2 regions of the Paenibacillus sp. FSL R5-0887 genome follow, and region 2 is predicted to be linked to the other one. Evidence: a T-box and tRNA genes for the amino acid it is inferred to sense, from the RefSeq annotation. Region 2 holds a T-box; the other holds one or more tRNA genes.
The links. A T-box is a leader RNA that pairs with one kind of tRNA and senses whether it is charged. The one in region 2 lies ahead of pheS (phenylalanine--tRNA ligase subunit alpha), so its partner is inferred to be a tRNA-Phe.

Region 1 (15,886 bases), on a different contig from region 2:
TATTTATTGGTGCAGCAGCATTCTCGTTTATGACAGTATGGATCGCCGCAAGCAAACCGGGCCGAATGGCTTCGCGAACCTCGCCGGTAGAGGCTGTAAAATTTGCCGGAGTCAGCAGCGGTGGAAAACGGAATGCCAAAAAATCAAAACATGGCGCAAAACTTCACAACATGGCGTTCTCCAACCTGTTCAGAAGCAAAAAGAAGCTGATCCTGATGCTCTCTTCACTCTCCTTGAGTATCATCTTGTTCAGTACCATTTTTACAGTAATTTCCTCACTGGATGTGAATAAATATCTGCGTGCCTTTATCTCCGGTGATTTTGTGGTTCAGAATGAAGTGCTAGTCAGTATTACAGGGCCTCGAGACGGTGATCCATATAAGCTTTCAGAGGAATTCGCCAACAATCTAAGTAAAATTGACGGTGTAGAAACTGTTGATAAGGTTTACCACAGATATGTTCCATCTCCTGTCGATGATGCTGTCCGGGCTATTTTGGAGCCAATGGCAGCTGCTGACCCACATCCTTATCTTCTCTCCACTTTAGAAAAGGTGGGGATGGTCTACAATCATTTATATGGATTAGATCCGGGCTGGTATGATCTTGTGGACAAGGATATTATTGAAGGGGAGTTTAACAGGCAGAAGTTTGCTTCAGGAAAATATGCGGTCATATCTGAGGCCATGTTTATAGAAGAAGATAGCTACCGCACCTATTATCATCCTGGAGATACAGTCACTTTCGAGAAGTCGGGTAAATCTTATGAAGTGATGGCAGTAGTAAAACATGATGCAGTATATGCTGCCACAACAAAATCTTACTCTATGTTAGGTTACAACATCTTCCTCCCTGCTTCGGAGCTGCAGAAGGAAATGCCGAAGGGTACAGATCCAGCCAATATCGTTTCAGCCACACTACATGTCGATCCGACTAAGCTGGACCAGGTAGAACAAGTGGTCAAAGCTTTAACAGATTCAACTGATGAATTAACTTTAAAATCAAGGGAGGATTACAAGGATGAGCTCGGTGGATTCATTCGCATTTTTCAAACCGTCGGGTATGGGCTTAGCCTGGTCATTGCTCTAATCGGGGTGCTGAATTATATCAACACTGTACTCACCGGGGTAGTCTCCCGCCGGAATGAACTTGCCATGCTGGAGAGTATTGGCATGACTAAAAAGCAGCTAAAACGTATGCTGATCCTTGAAGGATTCTACACCGTTTTGCTAACCGTCCTCATAACCTCAACATTAGGTGTATTGCTGACCTATAACCTTTCCAAAAGCATCACGGATAATATGGCCTTTATGGTATTTCAGATGAGTTGGCTGCCGTTTATCCTCACCGTTCCTATTTTGTTAATTCTCGCTTACACAGTGACACTGAGAGCCTATAAAACGTTATCCCAAGCATCCATTGTGGAACGGCTGAGAGAAGCCGAGTAATGTAAGACACACCTAAATACTCCTATTACAAAAAGGGCAGCCCGGTAAATATCGCCGGGCTGCCCTTTTTTATAGATCCATATTCAGCTTATTTAAACGCAGGCAACGCAATATCCGCGTAATTATCCTCAAGGAACTTCTTCACTTCAGGACCGCTGATCCGTTTAGCCAGCTTTTGAATGGCGTCAGAGTCCTTGTTATCTTCACGTGCCACCAAAGTAATTGTGAATTCGGAATCTTCGCCTTCCGTAATCAGTGCATCTTTCTTCGGTGTCAATCCTAGTGGGCTCGCATAAGCCGGAGTCATGGCTACCAGATCGCCATCATCAAGCATACGGGCCAGCATTAGGAGATCGACTTCTTCAAACTTGAATTTCTTTGGATTTTCAGTAATGTCTGCTTGTGTGGCTTGAATGCCTACGCCTTCTTTTAGCTTAATAAGATCAGCTGCAGCGAACATTTGCAATGAACGGCCGATGTTAGATGGATCATTAGCCATTACAAGCGTAGCCCCTTCAGGAAGATCAGCTATAGTCTTGTAACGTTTGGAGTATCCGCCATAAATAGCGTCATAAACAGGCTGTACCTCTACCAGATTAGAACCTTTGCTTTCATTATATTGCTTCATATAAGGAACGTGCTGGAAAAAGTTAGCGTCTACTTCTTTATTAGCCAACGCCTCATTAGGCTGCACATTATCAGAGAGAACAACGATCTCCAGATCAATGCCATCTTCCTTCAGGAGCGGCTTCACAATATCCAGAATTTCTGTCATAGGTGGGATCAGTGTAGCGATCTTTAATTTGGTTAACTCATCATTACTACCTTTTGCAGCATTGTTCTCGGCTGCTTTATTAGAGCCACAACCCGCTACGACCAATACCATTAATGTAAGCACAAGTATCATTGATTTTTTCATTAGTACTACTAACCCCCAGTTTATATATTGAACTATTTTGTATTACCGCTTATCCAACAGCCTTGCGATAGTCCCCCCGGTGAACTGAACCAATTGGACTAATACAATCATCACTAGAATGGCATAGATCATCACTTCCGTCTCAAAACGCTGATAACCATAACGGATAGCGAAATCACCAACCCCTCCCCCACCAACAACTCCCATCACGGTCGAGAAGGAGATAAAGCTAATTGTAGAAGTAGTAAGTCCAAGGACTAGACCCGAACGAGCTTCCACATACAGAAATTTAAAGATCAAGCCCAGCTTCGAGGCTCCCATCGATAATGCTGCTTCAATGACCCCTTTAGGAACCTCCAGCAACGACTGCTCCACTAACCGAGCATAATAGGCAATAGCGATTATAGATAATGGAACCGCTGCTGCAATCGTACCAATGGCGGTCCCGACCAGGAAACGAGTGACTGGAATTAGCGCAACGACCAGCAGCAGGAACGGAAAAGAGCGGATAATATTAACGATACTGTTGAGCACCAGAGACAACGTTGTATTCTCATAAAGCTGCCCTTTTCGGAAAAAAAACAACAAGGTACCCAGTGGAAGCCCCAGCAGCACGGCCGCTCCAACAGAAATACCAACCATCACAAAGGTTTCACCAATCGAATCCCACATCTGTGCCTGATATTGAAGTACACTATCAAACATGATCTTCCCCCGCTTTACCAAGAATCTGATCGCGGTATGTCCCGGTACTGGCTGCTGCTGGACGGAATTCACCGTCTTCACGAGAGAACGAATCTACAATGCGCCCTTTTTCCATCACCGATACATGAGTACATATGCTTTTGACAACATCCATCTCATGCGTAACAATGACAACCGTTACTCCAAGACTTGAATTCACATGCTTCAGCACGTTCAAGATATCTGTAGTGGTTCCTGGGTCCAGGGAGGACGTTGGCTCGTCACACAGTAATATTCCCGGACTGTTCGCTAGTGCGCGGGCAATCGCAACACGCTGACGTTGTCCTCCGCTGAGCTGTGCCGGATATTGTTTTGCCTTATCTGCCAGTCCAACAAAATCCAGACACTCCTTCACACGCTTCATTCGTTCATGCTTTGGGACATCTGCCAGCTCCAGCGGGATCGAAACATTCCGCTCTACAGTGACGTTATAAACAAGATTAAATTGTTGAAAGATCATTCCAATCTTTTGCCTTGCTTTACGCAGTGCTTTACTAGGCATTTCGGTCAGGTTGTGGCCATCTACGGTAACCGTTCCCTCATCCGGCTGTTCCAGAAGATTCATCAGTCGCAGCAGCGTAGATTTCCCCGCACCACTCTCACCAATGATCCCATGAATGCATCCCTGCTTTACCTCCAGCGATACCTCATCTACAGCCTGATAGATGCCTTCCTTCAGCTTGTACCCTTTACTTACCCGACTCAGCGACAGTATTAGAAGCTCCCCCTTCCTTTCCCTTATATAATGAACCTCCATCAAGTGAGACATTGTATTACAATTTTCTAAAATCTGTTTTATTAAAAATCTCCTTAAATAATAAGACATTTCTTCTGCTGTGTCATCATTTTTCTTTAAATGATATACCAGGAAGGTTGATGAAAACCTAAAAACCCTTTATACCGGGCTCTTTTTACACATTTATTAATAAAATAAAAAGGGTAGCAAAGATAATCCTTCCCTCTTGAAATCATGATTCTCCTATTGCCCCACCACTAAACGCTCCACTGTTAATATAGCCATATTTGGTTTTTTTAAGTGTATGAAATGCAGTTAAAGCTACATTTGGTTCGTTGGAGTGTGATTAAAGACCTGCTGTTACGCAAAAAAGGATGTCTTAGCCAATAGCTTAAGACATCCCATAATTCATATAGTAATCCCTGAATCCCTGATCTATCGAGTCCCATACTCGCTAAATCTTTTATGCCTTTTCGCCAAGCTCTCTGCGAATCTTCAAGAACACTTGGTAGCTGCGTTCCGCACATTCCGAAATCGCTATCGGATGAAATCCGGGCAGATCGGCATATAACGTATCGTGAAGCGGTTCGATCCATGAAGCCGGCAATTTACTTGCTCCAAGCTTCGCTCCCATAATTGAGCCCACAGTAGCCCCGTTACAGTCTGTATCCATTCCACCATATACGGAAGTGACAACTGTTTTTTCAAAGTCATTCCCGCCATAAACAAGCGACGCAGCTACAAGAGCAGCATTATTATTTGTATGGACTGCATCATAGTGGCTAAAAGTATCCCAAATGTTACGAACCAACTCCCGCTCACTTTTGGCCTTCTGCGCAATATCTATCCCCCGCAAAACATCACTGGCCAGACGACTGGTACGCGGAATCTCGCTAAGGCCAATCTCTAGGATCCGTTCATTATCCTTCTCTGCAAAAGCTGCCGATATCATCGCCGCGTTAAACATCTCACCGTAGATGCCATTTTTCACATGTGAAAATGAAGCGTCGCGCCAGCCTAGTTCTGCCGCAAGCTCAGGATAACCTGCTGCGCCATAAGCCAGTCCATCTGCGCGTATAGCGGCACCAATCCACTCGCGGTAAGGGTTTAAGTGCATCCGCACTCTTTCCTGCCGCACCAGCCAATCCGCAGGCTTCTCGCCATGCAGATGAGAGGTCTCCTGCGCAAAATTCATATATGACTGTGTCTCCGCCGTGCACACCTGACTATATGTTAAATGTGTATGCCACAGCTTTCCGATATCCCAAGAATCCCAGTTCAGACCCTTCTGCTCCAGCAGCATAAGACCCAGGACAGTGTAGCGAATATCGTCATCGCTTTCCATATACTTGATCGTCTCGCGGGTACTCGCATGTGTCCATTCACTTAAGCCAAGACCATATTCAGCCTCTGCCCGTGAATGCCCAGGCGTATAGCCAGTAATTGGCCAGGCGTCCGCACCCTGAAACCATAGCTCAATATTCTCCCAGCCCGGACGGCCATCTTTCCCATAGAGATAGTCCCAATACTCCAGCGGTTTCCCGAGTGCGCAGCCGACACTTCTACCGAGCCAGGCTCCATAGAACTTATCTCTCCATTCCGCCTCGCTCCAGTCCGCCTCAAGCTTACGTGGGCCTTCTGGACGTAGATGACGAATCTCCTCCAGAGAGGATGGCTCTTGATACGGAAAATCCTCACTGATCCTAAGCTCCATTAGCTCATTGTATACCTGCATCAGCTTGAGCTCATCGGCACCAGCAGCCGCTAGCTTATCCGCAAAACCCTCAATCAGACAACCTTCTTCTCCACGCTGAGCAATTTCAAACTGCACGGTCTCTTGAAGTCTCTCCCATCCTGCCATAGGCTACTTCCCTTCAGCCGCTAGCAGCAGCTCTTGATCAAGCTTTTCCAGTGAATCAAAGATCAGCTTCATAAATGCTTCCCGGTCAACGCCCACCAATACTTGCACATTCGCTGGACGATCCGTCTTCTTCCGTCTGTCTGCAACTGTCATTCCCCGCGTCAGCTTGCCTTCTGTCTCCACCGTTACATATAGATGCTCAGATTCAAATAGTTCCGGATGCAGCAGCCAGGCAACAGCACATGGATCATGCAGCGCACTGCCGACATAGCCCATTTTTTTACCGTAAATCGAATAGAAATCCAGCAATTCTCCGACCATTGTAGACACTGGTCCCCGCTCTTTCAATGCTAGGATCTCATCTTCAAAAATAGCAGCCTTATCGGTCACATCCAGACCACTCATTGTGATCGGAATCCCCGACTCAAACACAATACGGGCTGCTTCAGGATCTACATAGATATTAAACTCCGCAGTAGAGGTGACATTCCCATAAGAGATACCTCCCCCCATCAGTGAGATTTTTTCAATTCTGTCTTTAATCTCTGGATAAGCCGTGATTAGCAGTGCGATATTTGTTAAAGGAGCCATCGGCACGAGCGTAATCTTCTCCTCTGAAGAACGGATGATATTCAGCATAAACTCCACAGCACCCTGCTCTACAGGGCGGAATTTACTTGGAGGCAAAAGCGGCCCATCCATGCCCGATTCACCATGCGCTTCCTCACCTGTAACAAGCTTGCCGAACAGTGGGCCAGCAGCCCCTTTAGCTACAGGAATGTCAGCATTCACGAAGCTGATCACCTTCAGGGCGTTTTCCGTGATTTTATCTAAAATTTGGTTTCCACCAACCGTTGTAATCCCGCGCAGATCTAACTTCTCCGAATTTGCTATGGCAAGCAGTATCGCTATTGCGTCATCATGCCCTGGATCGCAGTCAATAATAATAGGTGTTGGCATAGGTACTCACTCCTTGGCTGTGTATCAATCATTTCAATCGCTATTTAACTAGCGGGCTTTTAAGTTTTTTATTCTTTTTTCGTGTCTCAGATACTGCGTAGATCACAAGTCCAATTACCGTGGCTACATAAGGAAGAGTGGCGATTAGCTCCGCAGGAATCTTTAACACCTGTAGCGCATTCGACAATGCATCTGCAGTACCAAATAATAAAGAGGTCAGCGCCGTGCCTACGGTCGTACTTCTTCCCATCGACTCAGCGGCAATGGCAATCCAGCCCCGGCCAGCGATCATATCGCGGGTAAACAGTGACAAATACCCCATCGACATATAAGCACCGCCTAAACCGGCAAAAAATCCGCTAAGCAGCAAAGCCATATACTGTATTTTCACAACACTTACACCCACGGATTGAGCCGCATGTGGATTTTCACCCACTGAACGAATGCGCAGTCCAAGCGGTGTACGGTTTAATAGATAGTAGACAACAAACACAGCCAATATAGAAACATACGTCAGAATGTGATGCCCCGATAAAATAGGTCCAAGCACCGGGATATCCTTCAACAAAGGAATCTGGACACTAGGCAGAACTTTACTCGCCAGAGAAGTGGAAGAACCCTTGTCGCCACTAAGCAGATAGAGGATAAACACAGTGCCTCCCGAAGCGAACATATTAATGGCCACACCCCCGAGAATGATATGTGTTTTGAATTTCAGGGTGAAAAAAGCTAATATTCCAGCGATCAATGTTCCAGACAGCACCGCCCCAAGCAGACCTACCCATGCGCTATGTGTATAGCTGCTTATGATGACACCCGCTAAAGCGGCAACAAGCATGATGCCCTCCATCCCAATGTTAATGATCCCTGCACGGTTGGAGATGAGTGCGCCGAGCGCGGCGAACAGAATCGGAGTCGTCACGCGAAGGACAGAGAACGCAAAGTCAGTTGTAAAAATCACATCAAACAAACTATTCACGCTTCCTTCGCCTCCTTCAAGAGCATCCGATTTTTCCAGAATTTCAGAAATTGCTCAGCCGAAATCAGAAGAATGATAATTGCCTGTATAATTGAGATCATCTCTGAAGGTACATCAGACAGACGCGCCATCATGTCAGCCCCAATTCGAATGTACGCTAGGAATAATGCAGAGCCGATTACGGACAGCGGATTATTTTTGGCTAACATCGCTACAAGGGCACCATCCAAACCATAACCAGGCAGTGACGTCCATTGGAAACGGTTATACATCCCCAGCACTTCTACGGAGCCCCCCATACCTGCGATAAAACCTGCAATCAAGTGGACGAGAATAATAACCTTGGCTGTCTTCATACCGGAATAACGGGCAAAGTCCCGGTTGATGCCTGTCATGCGCAGCTCATATCCCCATTTCGTTTTGTATAGGAATAGATGAGCTGCAATAATAAGCACGATAACGATAATAAGACCGGTATGAATACGGGTGCCCGAGACCATTTTACTCAGCAGTGCCGTTTTCTCGAATTTGTAGGATACATTGGCAAAAGCTTTAGCATCACGCAGATGATAGTTCAGTAGGTATAGCCCTACTCCGAACAAAATATTATTGAACATTAAGGATGTAACCAACTCATTAGCATTCCATTTTGCCTTCAGAATACCAGGTATTGCCGAGAGCAACGCTCCTACAATTGAACCTGCAGCAATAGCTACCATCGGATGCAGCCAGCCGTCCAGCGTTAAATGAATAGCCAATACGGAAGTTACAACACCGGAGAAATAGAAAATCCCTTCAGCTCCCAGGTTGAACATATTGGCTCGAAACAACAAGGATACTGCCAACCCAGTGAACATGAGCGGAATCGCCATCTCAATCACATTACCAATATGACCTTTACTGGATAACGGCTCTAATAGGAATATACCAATCGTCTTCACAGGCTGATTACTGACCAAAGAGATGATCAGAAAGGCAATAACGAGTGCAATAACGATTACCGCCGATGTCCGAATGTACTCAAAATATTTAACTTTAAACATGATTTACGGCCCTCCCGATGTGCTCCTCGTCCTGTCGATGAATCCCCAGCATATAAAGACCTAATTCTTCCTCACTAACCTTAGATGGCTCCTCGAAAAAGGCAACAATCTTACCCTCGTACATTACTAACAGACTATCGCTGATCTCCAAGATCTCATTCAAATCTGCCGACACTAGCAAAATCGCGCAATCGTCTGAACGTAATTCCAACAACTTTTGATGTATGAACTGGGCTGCGCCTATATCCACACCCCGTGTCGGCTGTTCTGCAATAAGCAGCTGCGGTTCAGTCGAACACTCTCTAGCTACGACTACCTTCTGCATGTTACCACCTGACAACATTCCTATGGGCTGAGAAGGTCCTGAACAGCGGACTTTAAATTCCTCTACAAGGGATACTGCTAGCTTGGCAATTCGTGAGCCATTCAAAAAAAGACCTTTATTCATTGCTTTTGTACGATACTGAGTAGATAGCAGATTATCAGCTATGCTTGCCTCACTAGCGATCCCTTGCCGCATCCGATCCTCCGGTATATAGGAAACGCCTAGCTTACGAATATCCAAAATATCCGATTCACGGATATCCTTTCCCTTCACTAGTACAGAGCCCTGACTTGAGACACCTCTCAAGCTACCTGTAAGAGCTTCAATGAGCTGTGTCTGCCCGTTGCCTTCTACACCAGCAATCCCAACGATCTGCCCACCACGTACCGCAAAATTGATATCCGACAATAATGCTTTGCCATCTGCATCATTCACACTGAGTCCCTGCACCGTTAGTATTGGCTCACTAACAGCCAGAATCTCTTTGTCATATTTCAGCACGACGTCTCTGCCGACCATTAGTCGCGAGATTTCCTGTTCTGTCACATCCTGTGTTTGAAAAACACCTTCACTACGGCCGCTGCGCATAATCGTAATTCTGTCGCAAATCGCTTTGACTTCCTTTAATTTGTGCGAAATAAAAACTATCGTATGGCCCTGTTCCCTTAATTGCTTAAGCTCGCGGAACAATTCCTCTGTTTCCTGTGGAGTCAACACCGCAGTTGGCTCATCAAGCACCAGAATTTTAGCACCACGCAGCAGCGCCTTAAGAATCTCAACCTTTTGTTTCATCCCAACTGTAAGATCCTCTACTTTTGCCTTTGGATCCACTGCCAGATTGTATTTCCTTGCGGTCTCTTCCGTCATGCGCACAGCCTCGGCATAATTAATGCCAACTCCTCTGCGCGGCTCCATACCCAGCACCATATTCTCTGCCACCGTAAAAGAAGGTACCAACATGAAATGCTGGTGGACCATGCCGATGCCTCTATCAATGGCGTCCTGAGCGGATTGCAGCTTTACTTTTTCACCCTTGATATAGATCTCGCCTTCACTTGGCTCTTCCATGCCGAACATAATCTTCATTAAAGTCGATTTACCTGCACCGTTCTCACCTGCAATCGCATGTATTTCTCCCTCACGTAAAGAAAAATGCACGTCTTTATTTGCAACGACGCCATTGGGATATACCTTGGTAATTCCCCGCATTTCCAGCAGAGCTGTGTACATAGGTCTCAACGCCTTTCAACTTGGAGGTCTGCAAAAATATACAGCTGGAATTCCCCTGACTAGAAGAATCTCCAACTGTAGGTTTAACTCTATAGAACTGATCTTAAGATTTAAAGCTTAAGGCTTAACTGCGTTACGAATAGCTTCTACCTCTGCGGTTTCCATCCCCATCGCATTATCCACTTTAACTTCTTTATTGATCAGCTTTTGCTTCACTTCTTCAACCTTGGCCTGAAGATCAGCCGGGAATACATTTTTATAAATATCATTCTCAGCAATACCTACACCATCATCTACAAAGCTCAATACATCACGTTTGCCCATTTCTAGCGTACCCTCTTGCAATCTCTTCACTGCACCTAGAATAGCCGTATCAATCTTTTTAATAGATGAAGTAACGATTAGATTTGCTTTTTCACTATCCGTATCGTTAATCAACATTGCCTGATCGGAGTCTACACCAATTGCATATTTTTTCTTCTCTTTAGCTGCGTCAAAGATCCCAAGACCTGTACCCCCAGCCACGTTAAAAATAACATCCACACCGGAGTTATATTGAATTAGAGACAGCTCCTTACCTTTTGCAGGGTTAACAAAATCACCAGCGTACGACACAGCCACTTTTACATCAGGATCAACGTACTGAGCACCTTGAATGTAACCGACCAAGAAAGCATTAATCCCCGGAATATCCATACCGCCGACAAACCCAATCACATTCTCAGGGGTAGCATTCGGCATATCCGATTGTGTAGCTAATGCTGCTACGGCACCTGCCAAGAAAGATACTTCATTTGTCGCATAAGACATGTTGTACATGTTATCTGGTGCTTCATCGATGTCGGTATCATAATTAATGAATTTTTTGTCTGGATACAATTCTGCCGTTGCATTAAACATCTCTGTAATTTCAGAACCGCCAGAAATAATTACATCCCAATCCTCGGAAGCGATATCGTTAAATGTAGGCTCCCATTTCGTTTTATCAACGCCCATTTCAACAACCTTTGTTACTGCACCAAGTTCATCCTTAACCTTTTGCAAGCCGTTATTAGCGGAATCAAAAAATGATTTATCCCCAAGTGTCCCCGGAATCAGCAATACAACCTTGAGTTTATCCCCTGCACCTGTTTCTCCGCCTTCGTCCGCTTTGGATCCAGTATTCGTTGAAGAACCATTATTGGACGTGTTATTCCCACATGCTGTGACCAGAACCATCACCATTAATAACAACAAAGAAAGAACTTTTTTATTCATTACTCTATTCCACCCCTAATTTTAGTTGGTTAGTAATCCGCAGAATCCCATCTTCACCCATTGTATAATTCACGGTTCAAATGGAAATTCTCTTTTTTCCAAATAAAGTATCATTAAAAGTAATAAACTTAACGTTTAGGCTCAAAAATAGCAATAAAAATACCATTATTATTAATAATCCGCTTTATTTCCGAACGAGATGGCCAGTCAGGTTGCGAACTTTCGGATTTATTGATACGATCATAACAAATATTATTAAAAATAATTATATGATTTCGGTCATTGTTTTGTACGATTCGGCTAAAACATAAGTATTGGAGGATCATCATGGATCGTGTTCTATATATTGTAAGTGCCACACATGAGCTAAATACTTATATCCCTCCACACCAGCATGAATGCTACGAACTAGTCTATTATTTACAGGGGGTAGGGACAACCAATGTTGGCCCACGAAGTTACCATTTTCGCTCCTCTTCTTTCGCGCTTGTGCCACCCAATCATAAACATGACGAGCACCACCGTGAGGATGCAAATGTATTATTTGTAGGCTTCCACTCAGAACACCCTAATATGAGTAATCTGCTCGGCGTATATGAAGATGATAAAGATCAGACCGTTCTTCAAATCCTGCTGCGAATGAAAGCAGAGTTTACACGCAAGCAAGACGGATTCTCTGAGCTTCTAAACCTACAAATGAGCGAGATTACCGTCCATCTTATGAGGCTTCTTAGTGCCTCTGGATATCAATCCCCAACAGAAGATCGAGTACAATATGTCCTTAATTATATGAATGAGCATTATCGCCATAAATTGTCCGTCGAAACACTATCAGAAATGTCCGGATATAGTTACGATCGTTTTCGCCATCTATTTAAAGAACGTTTCGGGTCTTCACCCCTGCGGTATTTGCTGTTAAAACGCCTGGATTATGCAAAATCTCTATTACGTCATACTCAGATGCAAATCTCTGAAGTATCTGCTGCTGCAGGTTTTGTGAACGATGCCCAATTCTGCAATATGTTCAAACGAGAAATAGGTCTTACCCCGCGAGCATTCCGCATTAATAATCAATCAGGTTAATCACTAATCAGATTAAAAAAAGCCGTTGAAATAGAGAAACTCTCTATTCAACGGCTTACTGCTGTAAACCCAAGGACATAAAGAAAAAGGTTTGTAAGATTGCTTATAAAAGCATTCTTACAAACCTTTTTAAGATACCGGCGAGAGGACTCGAACCTCCACGGTTTCCCACTCGATTTTGAGTCGAGCGCGTCTGCCATTCCGCCACGCCGGCACATATGAACTAAATGGAGGCGCCACCCAGATTTGAACTGGGGATAAAGCTTTTGCAGAGCTTTGCCTTACCACTTGGCTATGGCGCCATGAAAACTTGGAGCGGACGACGGGAATCGAACCCGCGACCCTCGCCTTGGCAAGGCGATGCTCTACCGCTGAGCCACGTCCGCATAAAATGGCTGGGGATATAGGATTCGAACCTATGAGTGACGGAGTCAAAGTCCGTTGCCTTACCGCTTGGCTAATCCCCAATAACATTTTAAAGTAAAATGGGGCGACTGATGGGTCTCGAACCCACGAATGCCGGAACCACAATCCGGTGCGTTAACCCCTTCGCCACAGTCGCCATATTAAGTTGATATTGTTGCCATTATTCATTTTAAAGTAAATGGGGCGGCCGATGGGTCTCGAACCCACGAATGCCGGAACCACAATCCGGTGCGTTAACCCCTTCGCCACGGCCGCCATATTAAACTTTAGAAAGAACTTGGCAGGGGCAGCAGGAATTGAACCCACACCAACGGTTTTGGAGACCGTTGTTCTACCTTTAAACTATGCCCCTAAAAACTGGTGGAGGATGATGGATTCGAACCACCGAACACTCACGTGAGCAGATTTACAGTCTGATGCGTTTGGCCACTTCGCTAATCCTCCAAGGATGGTGCCGGCGAGAGGACTTGAACCCCCAACCTACTGATTACAAGTCAGTTGCTCTACCAATTGAGCTACACCGGCATGGCACTCATTCTTTTGTGATGATAAATGGTGGCTCGGGACGGAATCGAACCGCCGACACGAGGATTTTCAGTCCTCTGCTCTACCGACTGAGCTACCGAGCCATGATGAAAATGGCGGAACCGACGGGATTCGAACCCGCGATCTCCTGCGTGACAGGCAGGCATGTTAGGCCAACTACACCACGGTTCCAAAAGATATAATTGCTTAAGTTAATTGGTTGCGGGGGCAGGATTTGAACCTGCGGCCTTCGGGTTATGAGCCCGACGAGCTACCGGGCTGCTCCACCCCGCGTCAGTAAGAAAGTGTTATGGTGGAGGCTGAGGGGATCGAACCCCCGACCCTCTGCTTGTAAGGCAGATGCTCTCCCAGCTGAGCTAAGCCTCCATAAACAACAATTGTTATTGTACCAAAGTCCACTAGGATAAATCAAGTGAAAATTTGGTGACCCGTATGGGATTCGAACCCATGTTACCTCCGTGAAAGGGAGGTGTCTTAACCCCTTGACCAACGGGCCATACTAATTAAAAATTTGTGGCGGAGAGAGAGGGATTCGAACCCTCGAGACGCTTGTGGCGCCTACACGATTTCCAATCGTGCTCCTTCGGCCAAACTCGGACACCTCTCCATATGGCTCCCCGAACAGGACTCGAACCTGTGACAACTCGATTAACAGTCGAGTGCTCTACCAACTGAGCTATCAGGGAATATTCATACCAGGCTTGATGCCTGAAAACTGAATCCGAAACGAATCTGCATTCTACGTATAGGATAAGCCCTCGACCGATTAGTATTGGTCAGCTCCATGCATTACTGCACTTCCACCTCCAACCTATCTACCTCGTCGTCTTCAAGGGGTCTTACTAATTGGGAAATCTCATCTTGAGGGGGGCTTCACGCTTAGATGCTTTCAGCGCTTATCCCGTCCGTACGTAGCTACCCAGCCATGCTCCTGGCGGAACAACTGGTGCACCAGCGGTACGTCCATCCCGGTCCTCTCGTACTAAGGACAGCTCCTCTCAAATTTCCTGCGCCCACGACAGATAGGGACCGAACTGTCTCACGACGTTCTGAACCCAGCTCGCGTACCGCTTTAATGGGCGAACAGCCCAACCCTTGGGACCTACTTCAGCCCCAGGATGCGATGAGCCGACATCGAGGTGCCAAACCTCCCCGTCGATGTGGACTCTTGGGGGAGATAAGCCTGTTATCCCCAGGGTAGCTTTTATCCGTTGAGCGATGGCCCTTCCATGCGGTACCACCGGATCACTAAGTCCGACTTTCGTCCCTGCTCGACTTGTAGGTCTCGCAGTCAAGCTCCCTTATGCCTTTGCACTCTGCGAATGATTTCCAACCATTCTGAGGGAACCTTGGAACGCCTCCGTTACTCTTTAGGAGGCGACCGCCCCAGTCAAACTGCCCGCCTGACACGGTCCCCGTACCCGGTAAGGGTACTAGGTTAGAACCTAGATACGATCAGGGTGGTATCCCAACGGCGCCTCCACCGAAGCTTGCGCTCCGATTTCTACGGCTCCCACCTATCCTGTACAGATCGTACCCAAATTCAATATCAAGCTGCAGTAAAGCTCCATGGGGTCTTTCCGTCTTGTCGCGGGTAACCTGCATCTTCACAGGTATTAAAATTTCACCGGATCTCTCGTTGAGACAGCGCCCAAGTCGTTACGCCATTCGTGCGGGTCAGAATTTACCTGACAAGGAATTTCGCTACCTTAGGACCGTTATAGTTACGGCCGCCGTTTACTGGGGCTTCGGTTCATAGCTTCGGGTTACCCCTAACCACTCCCCTTAACCTTCCAGCACCGGGCAGGCGTCAGCCCGTATACTTCGCCTTGCGGCTTCGCACAGACCTGTGTTTTTGCTAAACAGTCGCTTGGGCCTTTTCACTGCGGCCCCCTCGTGCTATTCACACTACCGGGGCACCCCTTCTCCCGAAGTTACGGGGTCATTTTGCCGAGTTCCTTAACGAGAGTTCTTCCGCGCGCCTTAGAATTCTCTTCTCGCCTACCTGTGTCGGTTTGCGGTACGGGCACCTTCTCCTGGCTAGAGGCTTTTCTTGGCAGTGTGAGATCATGACCTTCGCTACTATAATTTTCGCTCCCCATCACAGCCCAGCCTTAATGATGTGCGGATTTGCCTACACATCAGCCTCACTGCTTAGACGGACATCCATCAGTCCGCGTCACTACCCTCCTGCGTCACCCCATCGCTCATAGCGGATTACGGTGGTACAGTAATTTCAAACTGTTGTCCTTCGACTACGCCTTTCGGCCTCGCCTTAGGTCCCGACTTACCCTGAGCGGACGAGCCTTCCTCAGGAAACCTTGGGCTTTCG
Region 2 (15,886 bases):
GCTTCCTGCTTCATTTCAGCCTCACCGGCTTCCTGCTGCCAAATGTCGATCTCCTCACGCAGCTTTGCTTCGAGATCCGTCCACTGCAGCTGCTGATCGGATAGTTCCTCGTACTTATGCTTCCAGGAAGCTCCGTACGCCTCTGCTTCCTTCAGCACTTCCTGTTGCTCAGCAACAGTAGCAGCAGCTTCACGACTAGCTTCAGATAACTCTTCTAAGCGTCGTGTTGCCTCTTCGCCTTCTTCCTGCAACAGTTGATATCTTTCCTGCAGGCGTTCTCCTTCTTGCAGTACATCGTCGTATTGAGCAATCAGTTCCTCATAACGAACACGAAGCGCAGACAATTCCTTCTGAGCCTGCACACCTTGCTCCCGAAGTACCGCTGTTTCGCGTTCTGCATCTGTACGAAGCTGAACCTCCTGATCCAGCTGCTGTACTAATCCATCGGCTTGCCCACGTAGCGTGTCGATCTCTTTCTGGAGCAACACGGATTTCTCCTCAGACTCCAGCAGATTCATTTCCAGTTCACCAATATCTTCCATGCGTTTATCCGAAAGCTCCTGCCAGTTAGCCGCCTCTGCTGCTGATCCCGCAAGCTCTTCCTGAACACGGTGCAGATTTTCACTCGTCTCCTGTAGTGACGCTCTTAGCTCTGTAGCTTCATTCTGTGACTGTTGATAACGCTGGCGTAACTCTTCCAGCTCCTCATTCAACAGTGTGCCCAGCTCAGTAGCCGTGTGAAGCTCTTCACTGAGCTGTTCTTCACGTTTAACAATCGCTTCATATTGTCCAAGAAGCGTCTGTCTTGCATCTCGCTCACTCTTAAGACTGGCTTCAGCCGCACGTAATCTGGACTGAAGTTGCCCTGTCCCACCACGAAGCTCAGCCAGCTGTTTTTCCAGCTCTTGAATATTTTGCTTATGTCTATGCTCTTGAGTGCCTTGTGACTGCCGCAGTTCCTTATTCTTGGTTTGTTCCCGCTGCAGTGCTTCACGTTCTTCCGCCAGCGCTTTGCCCAACTTCGCTTTGGTACTCTCAAGCTCCTTACCTAACGTCAACTTGGTATCCTCAAGCTCCTTACCCAGCGTCAATCTGGTATCTTCGAGTTCTTTACCTAATGTAGACTTGGTAACCTCAAGCTCTTCCTCCAGTGTTGACTTGGTCTCGGTCAGCTCAAGCTGCAGAGCAGACAGCGTGTCTGTCTTCTCCTTGGTCAGCGTCTCCCGGATGTTCTCCAGCTCTTGCAGATGAGCAGCCTTCTGCTCCTCCAGCTGCTGCAAGTGGATGGCTTCCGCCTTCGCCAGTTCCTGCCGCTGGTGTTCACGACTAGCTGCCTGCTCTTCTTCGTAGCTTGTCCGCAGTGCTTGCAGCTCTATCTCGCGCTCAAGCAATTCTTCTTCCAGCTTCTTGCGTGCAGCTTCCACAGCTTGCACTGCCTCCTGAAGCTGTTCCGCATGTACCTTGCGTTCATTCTCCTGAATCTCCAAATGCCGCTTACGTTCTTCCTCCGCAGCAGCAATCAGTCGCCCAGCCTCTTCTTTGGCCGCAGCTTCTAGTCGCTCGAATTCTTCTTGCCGCTCCCGCTGTACCTCCAGCAGGCGAGATACTTCCAATCGCAGTTCACTGCGTTCACCTGTCATCATGTTTAGTTCATTTTTGAAGTCCTGAACCTGAATAGCCTGCTCCGCCATATGTACAGCTGCAAGCACCGCTATACGCGGTGTGTCCAGTCTGGTGTGAGATTTAGAAATCGTGCGCATATGTTCATCAACATAACGGGCCACTTGTTTCATATATTCAGTACTGCTTCCGACGAGTTTATAGGAAGTTCCGTATATCTCCACGGCGACACGTGTCCGGTCCATAGCCACAGTTGTGCCCTCCTTTGTATGTGTGCGGATTCTAAGCTAGTTTCACTTCTTCTATTGTAGCTTTTTTGGTAAGCATTTGGCAAAATCCCTAATATTCAATAGATTATGGCTGATATTCTCCGCTTTGCACTCTACCTAGAAAAAGCCGCAGCGAATCTCAGTTTCTAAATGGATTCGCTGCGGCTTTACACAATTCCTGCTACTTTCTTAATTCTGCACCAAAAGTTTGTTGAAGAGATGCTAATACCTTCTCATGCACCTCTCCTACTTCCTCATCAGTCAGTGTATGTTCACTATGACGATACAGCAGTGAGATCGCGATGCTCTTCTTTCCATTCTCCAGCTTACCACCAGTATAAACGTCAAATACCTGGACGGACTGGAGCAAAGTACCTCCGTTATCGCGGATGGAAGCTAGCAGATCGCCCGCTGGTACAGCGGAATCCACGACCACAGCAATATCCCGCTCCATTCCTGGGAAACGCGGAAGCTCATTATATTGCAAACGGCTTTGCGCACTTTCATATAACGGCTGCAATAAAATTTCTGCCGCATAAGTATCCACCAGATCCAGCTGTCTTTGCAGATCCGGATGAATCTGTCCCATCGTTCCGATCTTCACACGACCCTCGTTTCCGAGTAAATATACCGACGCGGAACGCCCAGGATGATATCCTTCTGGACTATCTCCTACATAGACGATTTTATCGGTCAGCCCTAAATGAGCAAATACCGTTTCCAGCGCACCCTTCAAATCAAAGAAGTCCACAGGCTGTGCCGAAACATTCCATTGCTTCACTGTTAGGCTTCCGCTAAGCAGCAGCCCCAGCACCGGCAGTTCTCGTGGCTGACGAGTCAACTGTTCTTCATCCGTGAAGAAGACGTTGCCGATTTCAAACAATGCCAAGTCGCTTTGACGACGATTGGTATTGTAGCTGGCAATATCCAAGAGTTGTGGTAGAAGGCTGGTACGCAGTACGCTGCGTTCTTCACTCATCGGCATAGCCAGCTTCACCGCTACTGCTCCTTCTGATAACTCAGGGAACATTGTGCTTTGTTGCGGCTGGATGAAGGAGTAACCCATCACCTCTTGGTAACCGCCATGTGACAATAGGCGACGCAGTTCACGACGGAGCGCTTGCTTGTGAGTTAGTGCTCCTGGCGTTGTAATTCCTTCAATTAGAGTCGTTGGAATATTGTCATACCCGTACAGGCGGGCAATTTCTTCAATAAGATCAACATCATAGCTGATATCGCCACGTCTGGTTGGGACTTGAACTTCAATCAGCCCTTGTGCGGTATCTCCACATTTGAAATGTAGACGGCCAAACAATGTCTTCACTTCCAACAAGGACAAATCCGTTCCCAGATAACGATTCAGTTTCTCTAAGGACAAGGTGAGAACCTTCTCTTGAACAGCGTCAGTTCCTGCTTGCACGATGCCTTCATGGACCGATCCGCCAGCATAACGTGCAATCAGTACGGCTGCACGGTTCAATGCAGGAATAACTGCACTTGGATCCACTTCCTTCTCGAAACGAAGGGAGGCTTCCGAGCGAAGTCCCAATTGACGCGAGGTTTTACGAATCGTTCCTCCATCAAACTTAGCAGATTCCAGAACAAGGTTTACCGTCTCAGCAGTAACCTCTGTATCCCGTCCACCCATTACTCCGGCCAGACCTACAGCTTTTACTCCATCAGCGATAACGAGCATTTGCGGCTCTAGCTTACGCTCTTGACCGTCAAGTGTAACCAAAACTTCACCTTCATGGGCAAGACGAACGCCGAGTTCTCCACCTTGTACTTTATCTGCATCAAAAGCATGCAGCGGCTGTCCATATTCCAGCATCACATAATTGGTAATGTCCACAATATTATTAATTGGACGAACCCCAGCAGCCATCAGACGATTCTGAATCCACAGCGGTGATGGTGCAGGTTTAACACCTGCAATATAACGAACTGCATAATGGCTGCAGTATTCTTCATCTTCAATCTTGACGGAAATGGAATCCGCAGCAGGACCACTGATCTCAATCATTTCGCTTTTTGGATCAGGTAATTTAACTTCACGCCCAAGAATTGCACTTACTTCATAAGCAGCACCAATCATGCTGAGGCAATCTGAACGGTTCGGAGTCAGATCGAATTCCAGAATCTCGTCATCTAAGCCGAGGACCTTGGAAATATCCTGACCAATCTCTGTCCCTTCAGGCAGCACAAGAATACCTTCTTGTTGCTCTTTTGGAAGCAATTTATCATTCAGTCCCAATTCTTTGGCCGAGCAGATCATTCCTTGCGACAGGACACCGCGCAGCTTGGCTTTTTTGATATCCAGTCCTGGCAGCTTAGCGCCAACCATTGCTACAGGTACAGTTTGACCTGCAGCTACATTTTTTGCGCCGCAAACGATTTGTAGCTCCTCATCTTGGCCCACATCCACGATACATACGTTCAGCTTGTCTGCATCAGGATGTTTTTCCTTTGATTTCACATAGCCGGTTACGATGCCGGAAATGCCTTTATTGCGGCGCTCTACGCCGTCAATCTCAATGCCGGCAGCGGTAATCTTCTCCGCTAGCTGTTCGGCGGTTACTCCTTCAATCGATGTATAATCAGCCAACCATCCGGTTGATACTTTCATATCCGCTCACTTCCTTTATGTTTCAGATGTATTTATTTCACTGTCGTTCGCGCTGCTTCCTGTGGGAGAACACTCCAAAGCCATTCTCCGCCACTATCAGCCAACGCGCCCACAAAAACTAAACGCCCTTGAATTGCTTCACAAAACTCATGTCATTACTATAGAAATGTCGGATGTCATCGATGCCGTATTTAAGCATCGCAATCCGCTCTACACCCATTCCGAAAGCGAAGCCGCTGTACTCAGCAGGATCATAGCCACCCATTTTCAGTACATTTGGATGCACCATACCTGCGCCAAGGATTTCTAACCATCCGCTTTGCTTGCATAGTCTGCAGCCATCGCCGCCACATTTGAAGCAGCTTACATCTACTTCAACACTTGGCTCAGTGAATGGGAAAAAGCTCGGACGAAGACGAATGCCTGTATTCGGTCCAAACATCTCCTGCACAAATTGTTGCAGGGTGCCCTTCAGATCACTCATTCGAATGTTACTTCCAATGACCAAACCTTCGATTTGGTGGAACTGGAAGGAATGCGTTGCATCATCATCATCACGGCGGAATACTTTACCCGGGCAGATGATTTTTACCGGAGCTTCACCGTTCATAGCCTGCATAGTACGAATCTGTACCGGCGAGGTTTGTGTGCGCATTAACAGGTCATCCGTTAAATAGAAAGAATCCTGCATATCACGTGCCGGGTGATTCTTAGGCAAATTTAGAGCTTCAAAGTTATAATAATCGGTCTCTACTTCCGGACCTTCAGCTACACGGTAGCCCATGCCGATAAAAATATCCTCAATCTCCTGTACGACTCTGCTAAGCGGGTGAATGCCCCCTTGCTGCATACGGCGACCCGGTAAGGTTACGTCTACTTTTTCAGCCTGCAGACGTTGCTGGGTTTCCTGCTCTTGAAAAGCCTCCTGCTTCGCGCCGATAATCTCCTCAATAGCACTGCGAACCTGATTCGCTACTTGCCCGATTACCGGACGTTCCTCAGCACTAAGTCCTCCCATACCGCGCAGAACCTCTGTAAGCTCACCTTTTTTACCGAGATACTTCACTCTTAGATCATTTAGTACCTGCGGATCCATAACCTCCTGCAGCTTAGCCAGCGCTTCAACCTTCAATGCTTCCAACTTCTCTTTCATGGCCGTGTACAGCCCCCTTCAATCATTGTCTAGTTCAACAAAAAAAGGCCTTTCCTCCCGGTAAGGGACGAAAAGACCGTGGTACCACCCTTGTTAGACAAGCTGATCTGTTCCCCTTAAGAGCTTCATTCCCTCTTTTGGCTGGACAGATACCTATCTCACTTTATACAGAAATAACGGTCTGTGACCGGTATCCCCTACCCTTCCCTATTAGACAGCTTAAGGAATTCAGGGAACTGCTCCGGAGTGAACTTCGACAGCTCTGCTTCTTAGAAACGCTCTCAATCCGCGGCGTCTCCTCCCTGTAAGTCAGGCACTGTGTACTCTTCTCCATCACTGCATTTCACAATTCATGCTAATTGTCAGGTATCTCTTTACTACAAGAGATATGTCTCTTTATTATATGCAAAATCTGTCGTTTTGACAAGCTGGACAAAATTAGGCTAATTTTTATCTTCTTTTAAGCTGGCTTTAAGCTTCAGAGCCATTTTTCCAACTTTTTTTCAGCTAACATTCAGCGGGGCTTGATAATTTCCATTACTAGGAAGGCTTGCTTATCCACTCGGGTGCACCTTCGCAGACTATTAACTATCCTATTGGGAGGAAATCAAATGCATGTACGGAGAATAAAAGTAGCCGCGGTGCTGCTAAGCACAGCTGTACTTAGCCAGTTTGCAGCGTATGGAGCTCATACCGCTTGGGCCGGGACTACATCCACCAAAATAGCAACAACAGCTTCCGTATCCGCTCTGGATAAACTAGGCTCCATAGCCTTGAAGACTAACATCAGCGCAAAGCTGACGGATGTCAGCTTATTAACTCAGGATGGCGGAAATATTCTTACATACACACTCAGCTACTCTAATGGAAGCAACGCTAGCCTCAATCTGGTGGACTTTTTCTCCAAAGTAACTACTAGCGGCGGTACAGTTATTCAAGGAAGCCCTATTACCAGCAGTGCAACCATCAAATCCATTGCCGCGAAAAGCAGTCAATCTATCACCTACTATGTAAACATCGGCAAATCCACCTCTTTAAACGGGGTCAAAATTTCATTGTACGGATGGGACTTCAACACCACCGATTATCAAAAAAAGCTAGGGAACTTCACCGTACCCACAGGATATTCACAAGCTGTCGCCAGAGGGCAGAGTAAAAAGATCACCCTAAACAATCTCCCTGTAACCACCAAGGCAGAGAGCCTGCAAATTTATAAATATAACGGTAAGGTCTATGCCAAGGTTGGCGTTAGCTTCACTAATCAAGGAACCAAGGTACTCAGTGATACTGGACTTAAAGGATACCTCGCTTCCGCTGGAGGATCTGTATTTGAACTCGCACTTGATGACACCAGCACCAGCTATAAAGTACAGCCTCAGGAAAAGAAGACGATCTACTATTTGACGGAAATCCCTTCTTATATGAAGACAGACAACATGGCGCTGCAATTTGCCGGAGAAGATGCCTCATTAAAAATAGCGTTGCCGGTTGTCGCCTACAATCTCCCCGCTGCAACAACACCGGATCTTGTCGTAGCCAGCAATGTCACGAAGAAGCTTACAATCAGCAATAATACAGTCGAAACACAGTTGAAAACGGCTAACGTCTATGCTGACAATGGCAACGCAAAGTGGACACTACAGTTCCGCATCAAAAATAGCGGCAACAAAGCAGTGAATGTGCCTGCCTATGAACTTGCTATTAAAGCCGCTGAAGGGTATAGCTTTCCGGTAGATACGAAGGGTTTTGCCAGCCTAACATTGAAACCGCTTGAAGAAAAGATTATTGAACTCAGCGCAGATGTACCACTCACACTCAATCAAGGAACATTGCAGCTGCAAATGACTGAGCCGGCTGCTGAGGGCAAGATCATTTTTCCTACCGCCTATTATCAGATCCCTTACACGCTGCAAACTAACAATTGGCAGGACACGGAATACCCCATTGAGAACAGTCACGGTACATTTGTTGTCAAAATTGCAAACATTCAAAGACTCCCTTGGTCTGACAAAGACCAGATCGTGGCTAAAATCAACATCCGCAACACTAAATCAACCTCTGTTCAGCTTCCTGCGCTTACAAGTGTCGTCAAAGCTGGAGAAAGTGACATCAGCAGCACTTCCCAGGTTGTCTCAGAAAGTACGCAAACCATCCTCGGTCCAAATGAATCGGCTGCTGTGTATGTCGTAGCCAATGTTCCTTATAGCTATACTTTCAATCAATTAAAAATCACCCTGCAAGAAACTTCAGGTGAAAGTAAGCTTAACTTCCTTTCTCTAAGTACTACCCAACTGGACAGCCGGGTACAGAGTGTTGCAGCTGAAAATTCTTTCCATCTTGAGCTTGAAGGTAAAAAAGCGGAATTACTTGTACGCCGGACCCTCGTGTACCCAGGTACAGATTCAAATCTCTTGTACACAGAACTAGAAATGAACAGTGAGGAATCGCGTAAATCCGAACAGGCTCAACTCGTAGCCTATTACAAAACACAAGACAATCAATATTATGAAGCCGAAGTCACCCAGTCCAAAACCTCCACCAGTCCTAACGGAAAAAGTCTGGTCACACTCTGGAGTAAGCTCCCTCTAGGTATAGATCCAGCGAACCTTGTCCTTTATATCGGGGAGGGTGTTTCAGAAGGCAAGCTTACCGCTCCTGACGGCCAATCGACGGGTTACATCAATACGGTATCACTTGGACTGAACCAGCTGGGAGTGGAGCCCAAAGGCAATCTTTTGAACGTGGAAATGTTTCCTTATACCCTATCCGTTACAAATGCAGTCGCCACCGTCACCGCTGGTAAAGATACGCTCAGCACTGTCCTAACCTACAACATGTCAGCCAGCACGCTTTATGAATCAGGCACCTACGAGCACAAACTGGTGTTGGAGCTGATTGACCCCTTAGGACAAAGCATGGAAAAAACATTAACACTTGGCACAGATCTACAATTAGGTAACTTCAAGTCGTACACCACAACCTTCACAAGCAGCCTGTACAAAACACTGGGTGGCGGCGCAATCCGGTTGAATCTATACGACGAATTCCAAGGCCATCGAAATCTGCTGGGAACACAAACCTATGTCGTCACTTATCAGGGGGCATCAACGACTTCGAACAGCAACTCTACTTCTGGCACAGATCCAGACACCAGCAATACATCCGGCAATTAATATGATGAGCTAGGGAGGATAGAAATGAAGAAGAAAAAAATAGTGTTCTGGACTCTTGGAGTAGTAGTTGTAGCCACAGCAGGAATGCTGGTGTATACATTGTTACCTGATAAGAACAGTCAAGCCGCTGAAGTGCCTATTAATACAGCTACCGTTACAAAGGGCGATATCGTAGTTAGTGTATCCGGAGCCGGCTCCGTGATTGCTACAGAAACTGGTAAAGTAAAAACGAAGGACAGCGGGACCGCAGCTGAGGTTCTTGTCAAAGAGGGCGATCTCGTGAAAAAAGGCCAGACTTTGATTACCTTTGAAGGCAATGATCTGAGTGACAATCTCAAGCAGGAGCAAACTTCACTTGCCTCGCTTGAGACCGATCTTGAGGACAAGCAGGAGCAATATAAGAAGCTGGCCGTGGCAGGTGCATCAGAAGATGAGCTAGGCAATGCCAAACGTTCGATTGAAAAGGCCAAAACCGACATTTCGGCGCAACAGGAAAAAATAGCTTCTGTCCAAGAAGATATGCTTCCTCCTGATCCGTTAACGGCTCCTATTGATGGAACTGTAACGACAGTTAATATTGCAAGCGGCGAAAAAGCCATGGACGGCTCTGAACTCATCGACATTACCGATTATGCTAATTTAAGTGTAGTTGTGCAGGTGGATGAGCTTGATATTCCTACTGTAAAGCTAGGGATGCCTGCCACTATTTCATTGGATGCTCTGCCTGATACGGAATTCAAGGGAACGGTTACGAAAATAGCTAATGAGGGCACCGCCTCAAACGGTGTTTCCCTCTTCGATGTTACCATAGGTCTAACAAGCTCCGAAGGTGCTCTTGTTGGAATGTCTGCGGAAGTTTCAGTAACCACTGCTGAGAAAAAGGATGTATTAACAGTACCTATTGAAGCTGTACAAGAAAGAAACGGAAAATACACAGTTTCTATTCCTCTAGCAGCGGGTTCAGCCGCAACTTCCAAAACTGCTGGCGAGGGCCAAGTACCAATGCCTAGCGGTGCCCCTGACGCTCGCGGCGGCGCTATGCCCAGCGGGGCTCCTGACGCCCGCGACGGCGCTATGCCCAGCGGGGCTCCTGACGCTCGCGGCGGCGCTATGCCCAGCGGGGCTCCTGACGCTCGCAGCGGCGCTGCCGGTGGAAGAAATCGCGGCAATAGCTCAGGACAGATGGTCACTGTCGAAGTGGGTCTCCATGATGAGAGCAGCATTGAAATTGTCAGCGGACTCCATGAAGGGGACCAGGTGATCATCCCTACCGTAATCTCTACGAAAACCGGAACAACCAGCACGGAAACGGAAACTAGAGGTGGTATGGGCGGTATGGGTGGCGCTGGCTTCGGCGGCAGTGGCTTTAGTGGGGGTGGCGGCTTCACCGGAGGTGGCGCTGGTGGTATGGGCAGCGCACCAGGTGGTGGCGGAGGTGGCGGCAGATGAGTGCTTCAGCACCTCTGATCGAAGTTCACGACATGTCCCACGGCTACACAATGGCCGGAGAAACCATGACGGTCTTAAATAGCCTTTCCTTTACAATTGATCTGGGGGAGTTCGTAGCTATTATTGGTCCCTCCGGTTCTGGTAAATCAACACTCATGAATATGCTTGGTTGCCTCGATATCTCCGATGAAGGAAGTTATCTTCTAGATGGACAAGAGGTTCGCAAGTTATCCGACAATAAGCTCGCAACGATCCGCAATGAGAAGATCGGCTTTATCTTTCAAAATTTCAACCTGCTCCCCAAGCTGTCAGCCATTGAAAATGTGGAGCTGCCATTGATTTATCGTGGCCTCTCCCATCGGGAAAGAAGACAACTAGCACAGGAAGCACTCATTAAAGTAGGGCTGGAGGATCGGATGCATCACCGCCCTTCTGAGCTTTCGGGAGGACAGCAACAGCGGGTAGCGATTGCCCGGGCTATGGCGGGATCCCCCCCTATTCTACTTGCCGATGAACCAACCGGGGCACTGGATACACGGACGGGACAGGAAGTCATGCAAATGATACGTGAGTTAAATAAGCAAGGACATACCATCATCCTTATCACACATGATCTGGAAATAGCTAAACAAGCGGAGCGGATTATTCGTATTCAGGATGGCAACCTCGTGGAAGATCGGAGGAATGCGGGGTGAAATTGTACCAAAGCATGCGAATGGCCCTGAAGAGCATCAACAGCAGTAAGGTTAGAGCTTTTTTAACGATGCTTGGGATTATTATTGGAGTCTCTTCGGTCATCATTCTTGTTTCTGTTGGGCAAGGAACTACTTCACAGATCACAGAGCAGCTAAACGGACTAGGCACAAACCAACTCACTGTAAACATTACTGGCCGTGGGGCGACTACCTCTCTCACCTATGAGGAAGCCCTTGCTCTAGGGGATATAGAGGGTATAGCAAATGTAGCTCCTGTGATCAGCGGCAATGCTACAGCCAAGAACAAAACGGACAACGTTAGTGTAACTGTAGAAGGAATCACCCCCTCTTATGAGGAGGTTAAAGATTTTCATGTACAGGCGGGCCGCTTCTTACTTGATATTGATAACGAATACCGGCAAAAGGTAGCGTTGATCGGTTCAGGTACGGCCGAAGATTTATTCGGTACAGACAATCCTGTAGGGCAGAAGGTCCAGTTAAACGGAATTAGCTATAAAATCGTTGGGCTTTTAGAAACAAAAGGCTCCAGTCTAAGTGGTTCCAACGACGATATCATACTCATTCCTATAAGCACTGCAGAACGCCAATTAAAAAGTAAAGGCGTCCGTTCCATCACCATTAAGACAACTTCAGCAGATACTGTAGCAGCTGCAAAAGAAAAACTGGAAAGTACGCTTGATGCTAAATTCAATTATGCGGATAATGCTTTTAGTGTGTTTGATTCTCAGGAAATGCTGGAAACTGTCAATTCCACAACAGATACACTTTCCATGGCGCTTGCAGGCATAGCAGGCATCTCACTTTTTGTCGGCGGCATCGGAATCATGAACATCATGATCGTATCTGTCAATGAAAGAACACGTGAGATTGGTATCCGTAAAGCAATTGGTGCCAAAAAATTCGATATCCTCGCTCAATTCATGATTGAATCCATCGTGCTCAGCGGTTTGGGTGGGGTGCTTGGGGTCGGCATTGGTATCGCGGGCAGTTGGCTGCTGGGTAAATACTCTGCACTTACAGTTTCCATTGCTTGGGATATGGTACTGATTTCTTTTATTTTCTCCTTACTCATCGGCGTGATTTTTGGAATGATGCCTGCGAACAAAGCCGCACGACTTCGCCCCATTCACGCACTGCGTAACGAATAATGAATGATTAGCTGTCCTATAGTCATTAAGATGACTAAGGGCAGTTTTTTTTCAGCAGCTGTAAAAGGTATCATTTATGATCGAGTTGGGTAATAGGAACCATCGGTTTGAATATAGATAATTCAATAGGCCCATACACTAAACTTTAAATTTTGTCTTTTTGATTATTATCTGAGTAAAGATTGCTCTATAAGCAGCACGTCCTATATACTTGATATACTAGAAACTACCATTTACTCACACGTACACTTTCCTATGTTTTCCCACTATGTATACAACACCTCTTTTATCCCAAAAGCACCTTCAAACATCAGTGAATGTATTAAATTACGCCTGACCATAGATTGCGTTCTGCAGGTTCTACTTAAGCAGCAATAGATTTTCTTAATCATCTTATACAGGGAGAAGATGACTGTGGCAGGATTCTTTGAGTTCAAGGTAACACGCAAACTATTCTATATCTTCGCTGCAATCTCCGTCCTTCTGGTTGGGATCAGCGTCGCCTCGCTACTCTATTTAAATTACACGATTAATAGATTGTCAGATTCTCTTTATGATGATATATATCAGAACTCTAAGCTTATACTGAGCGCGGATCGTGATCTGCATCAAGCCGCTGTAGCCTTGCAAATCGCAATGGGTCCAAACCTAACAGCCGCAGAAGGTGAACAGTTCACTAAGGAGTTTATAGATAATAATCTTCAAGCGGAGGAACGAATAAGTGTAGCAAGATCAAATATCAACGCTATAAAAAACCCTTACAGTGATATGAAACAAAGTGGAATTATCCTTTCCGAATTAAAAAACGAGCTCAGCTCCTTCGAAACTACCATTATCAAATGGAAAAATTCAGGGTATAAGCTAATAACAGAACGGACGAAGAGCAGCTGGAACCCAGATTCATATTCTGCGCTCACCCTAAACTCGCAATTCAATGAAGCTAGGGCACATCTCGATCAAGCAGAGGACTTGATTGGCAACTACGCCTTGCAAGTAACGGATGGATTTGGAGATAAAAAAAGCGCTTTGTTCTCTCTTTATTCACTCCTCTTATTTGTGTTTCTCCTAGTTATTATTTACCTTGGACGCAAAATCATCTGGCTCCAGAATGAAATGCTGGAAGAACAAACACTTTATCAGCTTATCGGTGAAACCATGTCTGATTTCATTATTTTGACGGATCCCAACGGGTTGATTCTATATGCTTCCCCCTCACACTCCAGTATTCTAGGCTATGTGCCTAAAAAAGGAGATCCGTTATCCAACTACATACGTGAACCGGAAATTGCCTGGGCTAAATTAAAAAGTGTTGTTCAGGGAACTCCGCGCATTTCTGAACTGCGCATGCGCGGAGCAGAAGGCCAATGGGTATGGCTTGAAACTAAGGTGTCACCTGTTCTCGGCAGCCGTAAATTCCCAGCACAATTCATGCTGTTATCTCGGGAAATTACCCAGCGAAAACAATACGAAGAACGACTACATAAGCTAGCCTTCTATGACCATTTAACAGCGATTCCCAACAGGGCTCATTTCAAAATGTATATGGAGAACCTTATCACCCAACCCGAAGGACGGAGGCAAAATATTGCGCTTGCCCTGCTGGACTGTGATAGATTCAAGCAGCTAAATGATACCTTAGGCCATCTGGCTGGAGACGAATTTCTTCAGCTGCTCTCCCGTGAACTTCAGCATACGGTTAAAGGAATAGGTCAGGCCTTCCGGATCGGCGGAGATGAGTTCGCAGTTGTACTGCATCGATTCACTTCTCCAGAGATGCTTGATGAAACACTACAGCGGTTACTTAAACTGTTCAACAAGTCTTGGTCTGTTGATAACGGGTCCAGCTTCCATACCTCCGCGAGTATCGGAGTCGCTTTATTTCCTGAACACGGAAGCAGTATTAATGAACTGCTGCGTGCCGCCGATTTGGCGATGTATCGCTCCAAAGACTATGGTGGCAATAAAGCCAATCTCTACTACGAGCTTGTGGACGAAGGGTTAGCTAACCAGACCATTGTAAAACCATAAGAGCAAATAAAAAGCTGTCTCAGGAAAAATCAACCCTGAAACAGCTTTTTTGTATGGCCTCTAACTGCTTAACCGAAGATGATCTTCTGAAATTTCGTCAATCTCCTGATCACGATCCCGAACTAAGACCTTGGTTAACTCTCCATTCGTAGAACAATCAATGAAACGGTCTCCGTCCCCATCTTTTTCTTCCCAATCATTAAGCCGCAAAATATATCCGATAGTTTGGGTATCTGGCAGCACTTCGATGCGGGCTACTGCACGCCCGTTCTCCATATAACGGAAATCGCATTGTCCATCCTGGATTCCTGTATCCCAAACCCAAAGATTCCAGCCTTGGTAATTCTGATCTGGGCGTTCATAGTGTATTTCGATAATTTTAGAGCGTGGGGCTGGCTCACCACATTCATCATAAAGGACCATCATCGACAACCCTTCCACCTCTACCTCATTGCCTTCGATTCTGCGGATGGCTTCTATCCCGGCACGGGTATGGTCTACTACTACGTTCCAACTATCAGCAACCTCAGGAAGTGATACCGACATCCGGTCATTATTAGCATTGAAGACAACGGTAATATTGTTCCAGAGATCACCTCCTGCATGGCTTCTAAGCAGATACGATACTATTCCGCCATCACAACGCAGAAATTCTAAGGAGCGTTCAATTTCCTGGCGGCCATGCAGACGAAATGCCGGATGTGTACGCCGCAGCTCGATCAGGCCTTTATAATATTGAAATACGGGCTTAAATGCACTTTTCATATTCCAGCGGATCGAGTTGACCGCATCACCGCTGCGGTAGCTGTTATGATCTCCAAATTTACTGCGCAGGAGCTCATCTCCAGCATGCAGGAAAGGAATCCCCTGCGAGGTCAGAATAATTCCGTTAGCAAGCAAGGATCGACGTATAGTTTCATTACCGAGAATATTCTCCTGATCTACATTCACGTATGGATTGGCAAGGGCCACTGCCTCTTCCAGATCTTCGTTATCCATGTTAGCGATTACCGGAAAATCAGCTTCCTGACTCCCTCCTTGAACGATAAGCATCTTATCCCATAAATTCAAATTATCATGGGCAGTTACATAGTTCACCGATTCCACAGGCGAGTCCGTAAACTCATGAATTGCTCCTTTAATTCCGGCTGCAATAGCACCTTCTTTGCCGTATTCGCCTGTCACGAACCCTCTTCCGAAGCCATCACTATCCCCTTTGATCGCTGAACGGAAGTTATCGTTGAAGACAGCATAGCCCTTGCCCCGCTGTACACCTTTTAGCGTTTTAGTGGCCAGCGGAGAATCTCCACCCGTCCAAGGTTCACCGTAAAGCAACAGATTCGGATTCACTTCTAGCCGAAGCTCTTCGGTAATCTCCCGCATGGTAACACTGTCCATCAGTCCCATTAGATCAAACCGGAAACCATCCATATGATATTCCGAAGCCCAATAGGATAAGGAGTCCTTAATAAATTTACGGACCATCGGACGTTCTGTAGCCAGCTCATTGCCAACCCCGGAGCCATTCGACAAACGTCCCGTAAAATCGCGGCGGTAGAAATAATCTGGGACAAGCGGCTCAAAGGGGCCATTCTCCACAGCATACGTATGGTTGTAAACGACATCCATAATTACCGCGATCCCGCGGCTGTGTAAGGCCTGCACCATCTCTTTAAATTCACGAATCCGCAAGCCAGGATTGGC

Region 1: it encodes a tRNA-Phe, which carries the amino acid that the T-box ahead of pheS (phenylalanine--tRNA ligase subunit alpha) is inferred to sense. The anticodon was not compared.

Annotation. Positions count from the first base shown of each region.
Region 1 covers NZ_JBBOCE010000001.1:3,951,358-3,967,243, forward strand. The annotation lists gene MKY14_RS17550 (ABC transporter permease) at 1-1,445, shown strand, start outside; gene MKY14_RS17555 (MetQ/NlpA family ABC transporter substrate-binding protein) at 1,534-2,364, opposite strand; gene MKY14_RS17560 (methionine ABC transporter permease) at 2,407-3,069, opposite strand; gene MKY14_RS17565 (methionine ABC transporter ATP-binding protein) at 3,062-3,823, opposite strand; gene MKY14_RS17570 (ADP-ribosylglycohydrolase family protein) at 4,308-5,705, opposite strand; gene MKY14_RS17575 (nucleoside hydrolase) at 5,709-6,665, opposite strand; gene MKY14_RS17580 (ABC transporter permease) at 6,706-7,644, opposite strand; gene MKY14_RS17585 (ABC transporter permease) at 7,641-8,687, opposite strand; gene MKY14_RS17590 (ABC transporter ATP-binding protein) at 8,680-10,242, opposite strand; gene MKY14_RS17595 (BMP family ABC transporter substrate-binding protein) at 10,360-11,499, opposite strand; gene MKY14_RS17600 (AraC family transcriptional regulator) at 11,827-12,582, shown strand; tRNA gene MKY14_RS17605 (tRNA-Leu) at 12,718-12,796, opposite strand; tRNA gene MKY14_RS17610 (tRNA-Cys) at 12,811-12,884, opposite strand; tRNA gene MKY14_RS17615 (tRNA-Gly) at 12,894-12,968, opposite strand; tRNA gene MKY14_RS17620 (tRNA-Gln) at 12,975-13,049, opposite strand; tRNA gene MKY14_RS17625 (tRNA-His) at 13,069-13,144, opposite strand; tRNA gene MKY14_RS17630 (tRNA-His) at 13,188-13,263, opposite strand; tRNA gene MKY14_RS17635 (tRNA-Trp) at 13,287-13,360, opposite strand; tRNA gene MKY14_RS17640 (tRNA-Tyr) at 13,367-13,452, opposite strand; tRNA gene MKY14_RS17645 (tRNA-Thr) at 13,458-13,533, opposite strand; tRNA gene MKY14_RS17650 (tRNA-Phe) at 13,562-13,637, opposite strand; tRNA gene MKY14_RS17655 (tRNA-Asp) at 13,648-13,725, opposite strand; tRNA gene MKY14_RS17660 (tRNA-Met) at 13,751-13,827, opposite strand; tRNA gene MKY14_RS17665 (tRNA-Val) at 13,845-13,920, opposite strand; tRNA gene MKY14_RS17670 (tRNA-Glu) at 13,976-14,050, opposite strand; tRNA gene MKY14_RS17675 (tRNA-Ser) at 14,069-14,161, opposite strand; tRNA gene MKY14_RS17680 (tRNA-Asn) at 14,165-14,240, opposite strand; rRNA gene MKY14_RS17685 (23S ribosomal RNA) at 14,301-15,886, opposite strand, start outside.
Region 2 covers NZ_JBBOCE010000002.1:169,981-185,866, forward strand. The annotation lists gene MKY14_RS18840 (hypothetical protein) at 1-1,865, opposite strand, end outside; gene pheT (phenylalanine--tRNA ligase subunit beta) at 2,071-4,515, opposite strand; gene pheS (phenylalanine--tRNA ligase subunit alpha) at 4,634-5,668, opposite strand; T-box leader at 5,729-6,014, opposite strand; gene MKY14_RS18855 (hypothetical protein) at 6,280-8,841, shown strand; gene MKY14_RS18860 (efflux RND transporter periplasmic adaptor subunit) at 8,866-10,290, shown strand; gene MKY14_RS18865 (ABC transporter ATP-binding protein) at 10,287-10,985, shown strand; gene MKY14_RS18870 (ABC transporter permease) at 10,982-12,154, shown strand; gene MKY14_RS18875 (sensor domain-containing diguanylate cyclase) at 12,569-14,182, shown strand; gene pulA (type I pullulanase) at 14,243-15,886, opposite strand, start outside.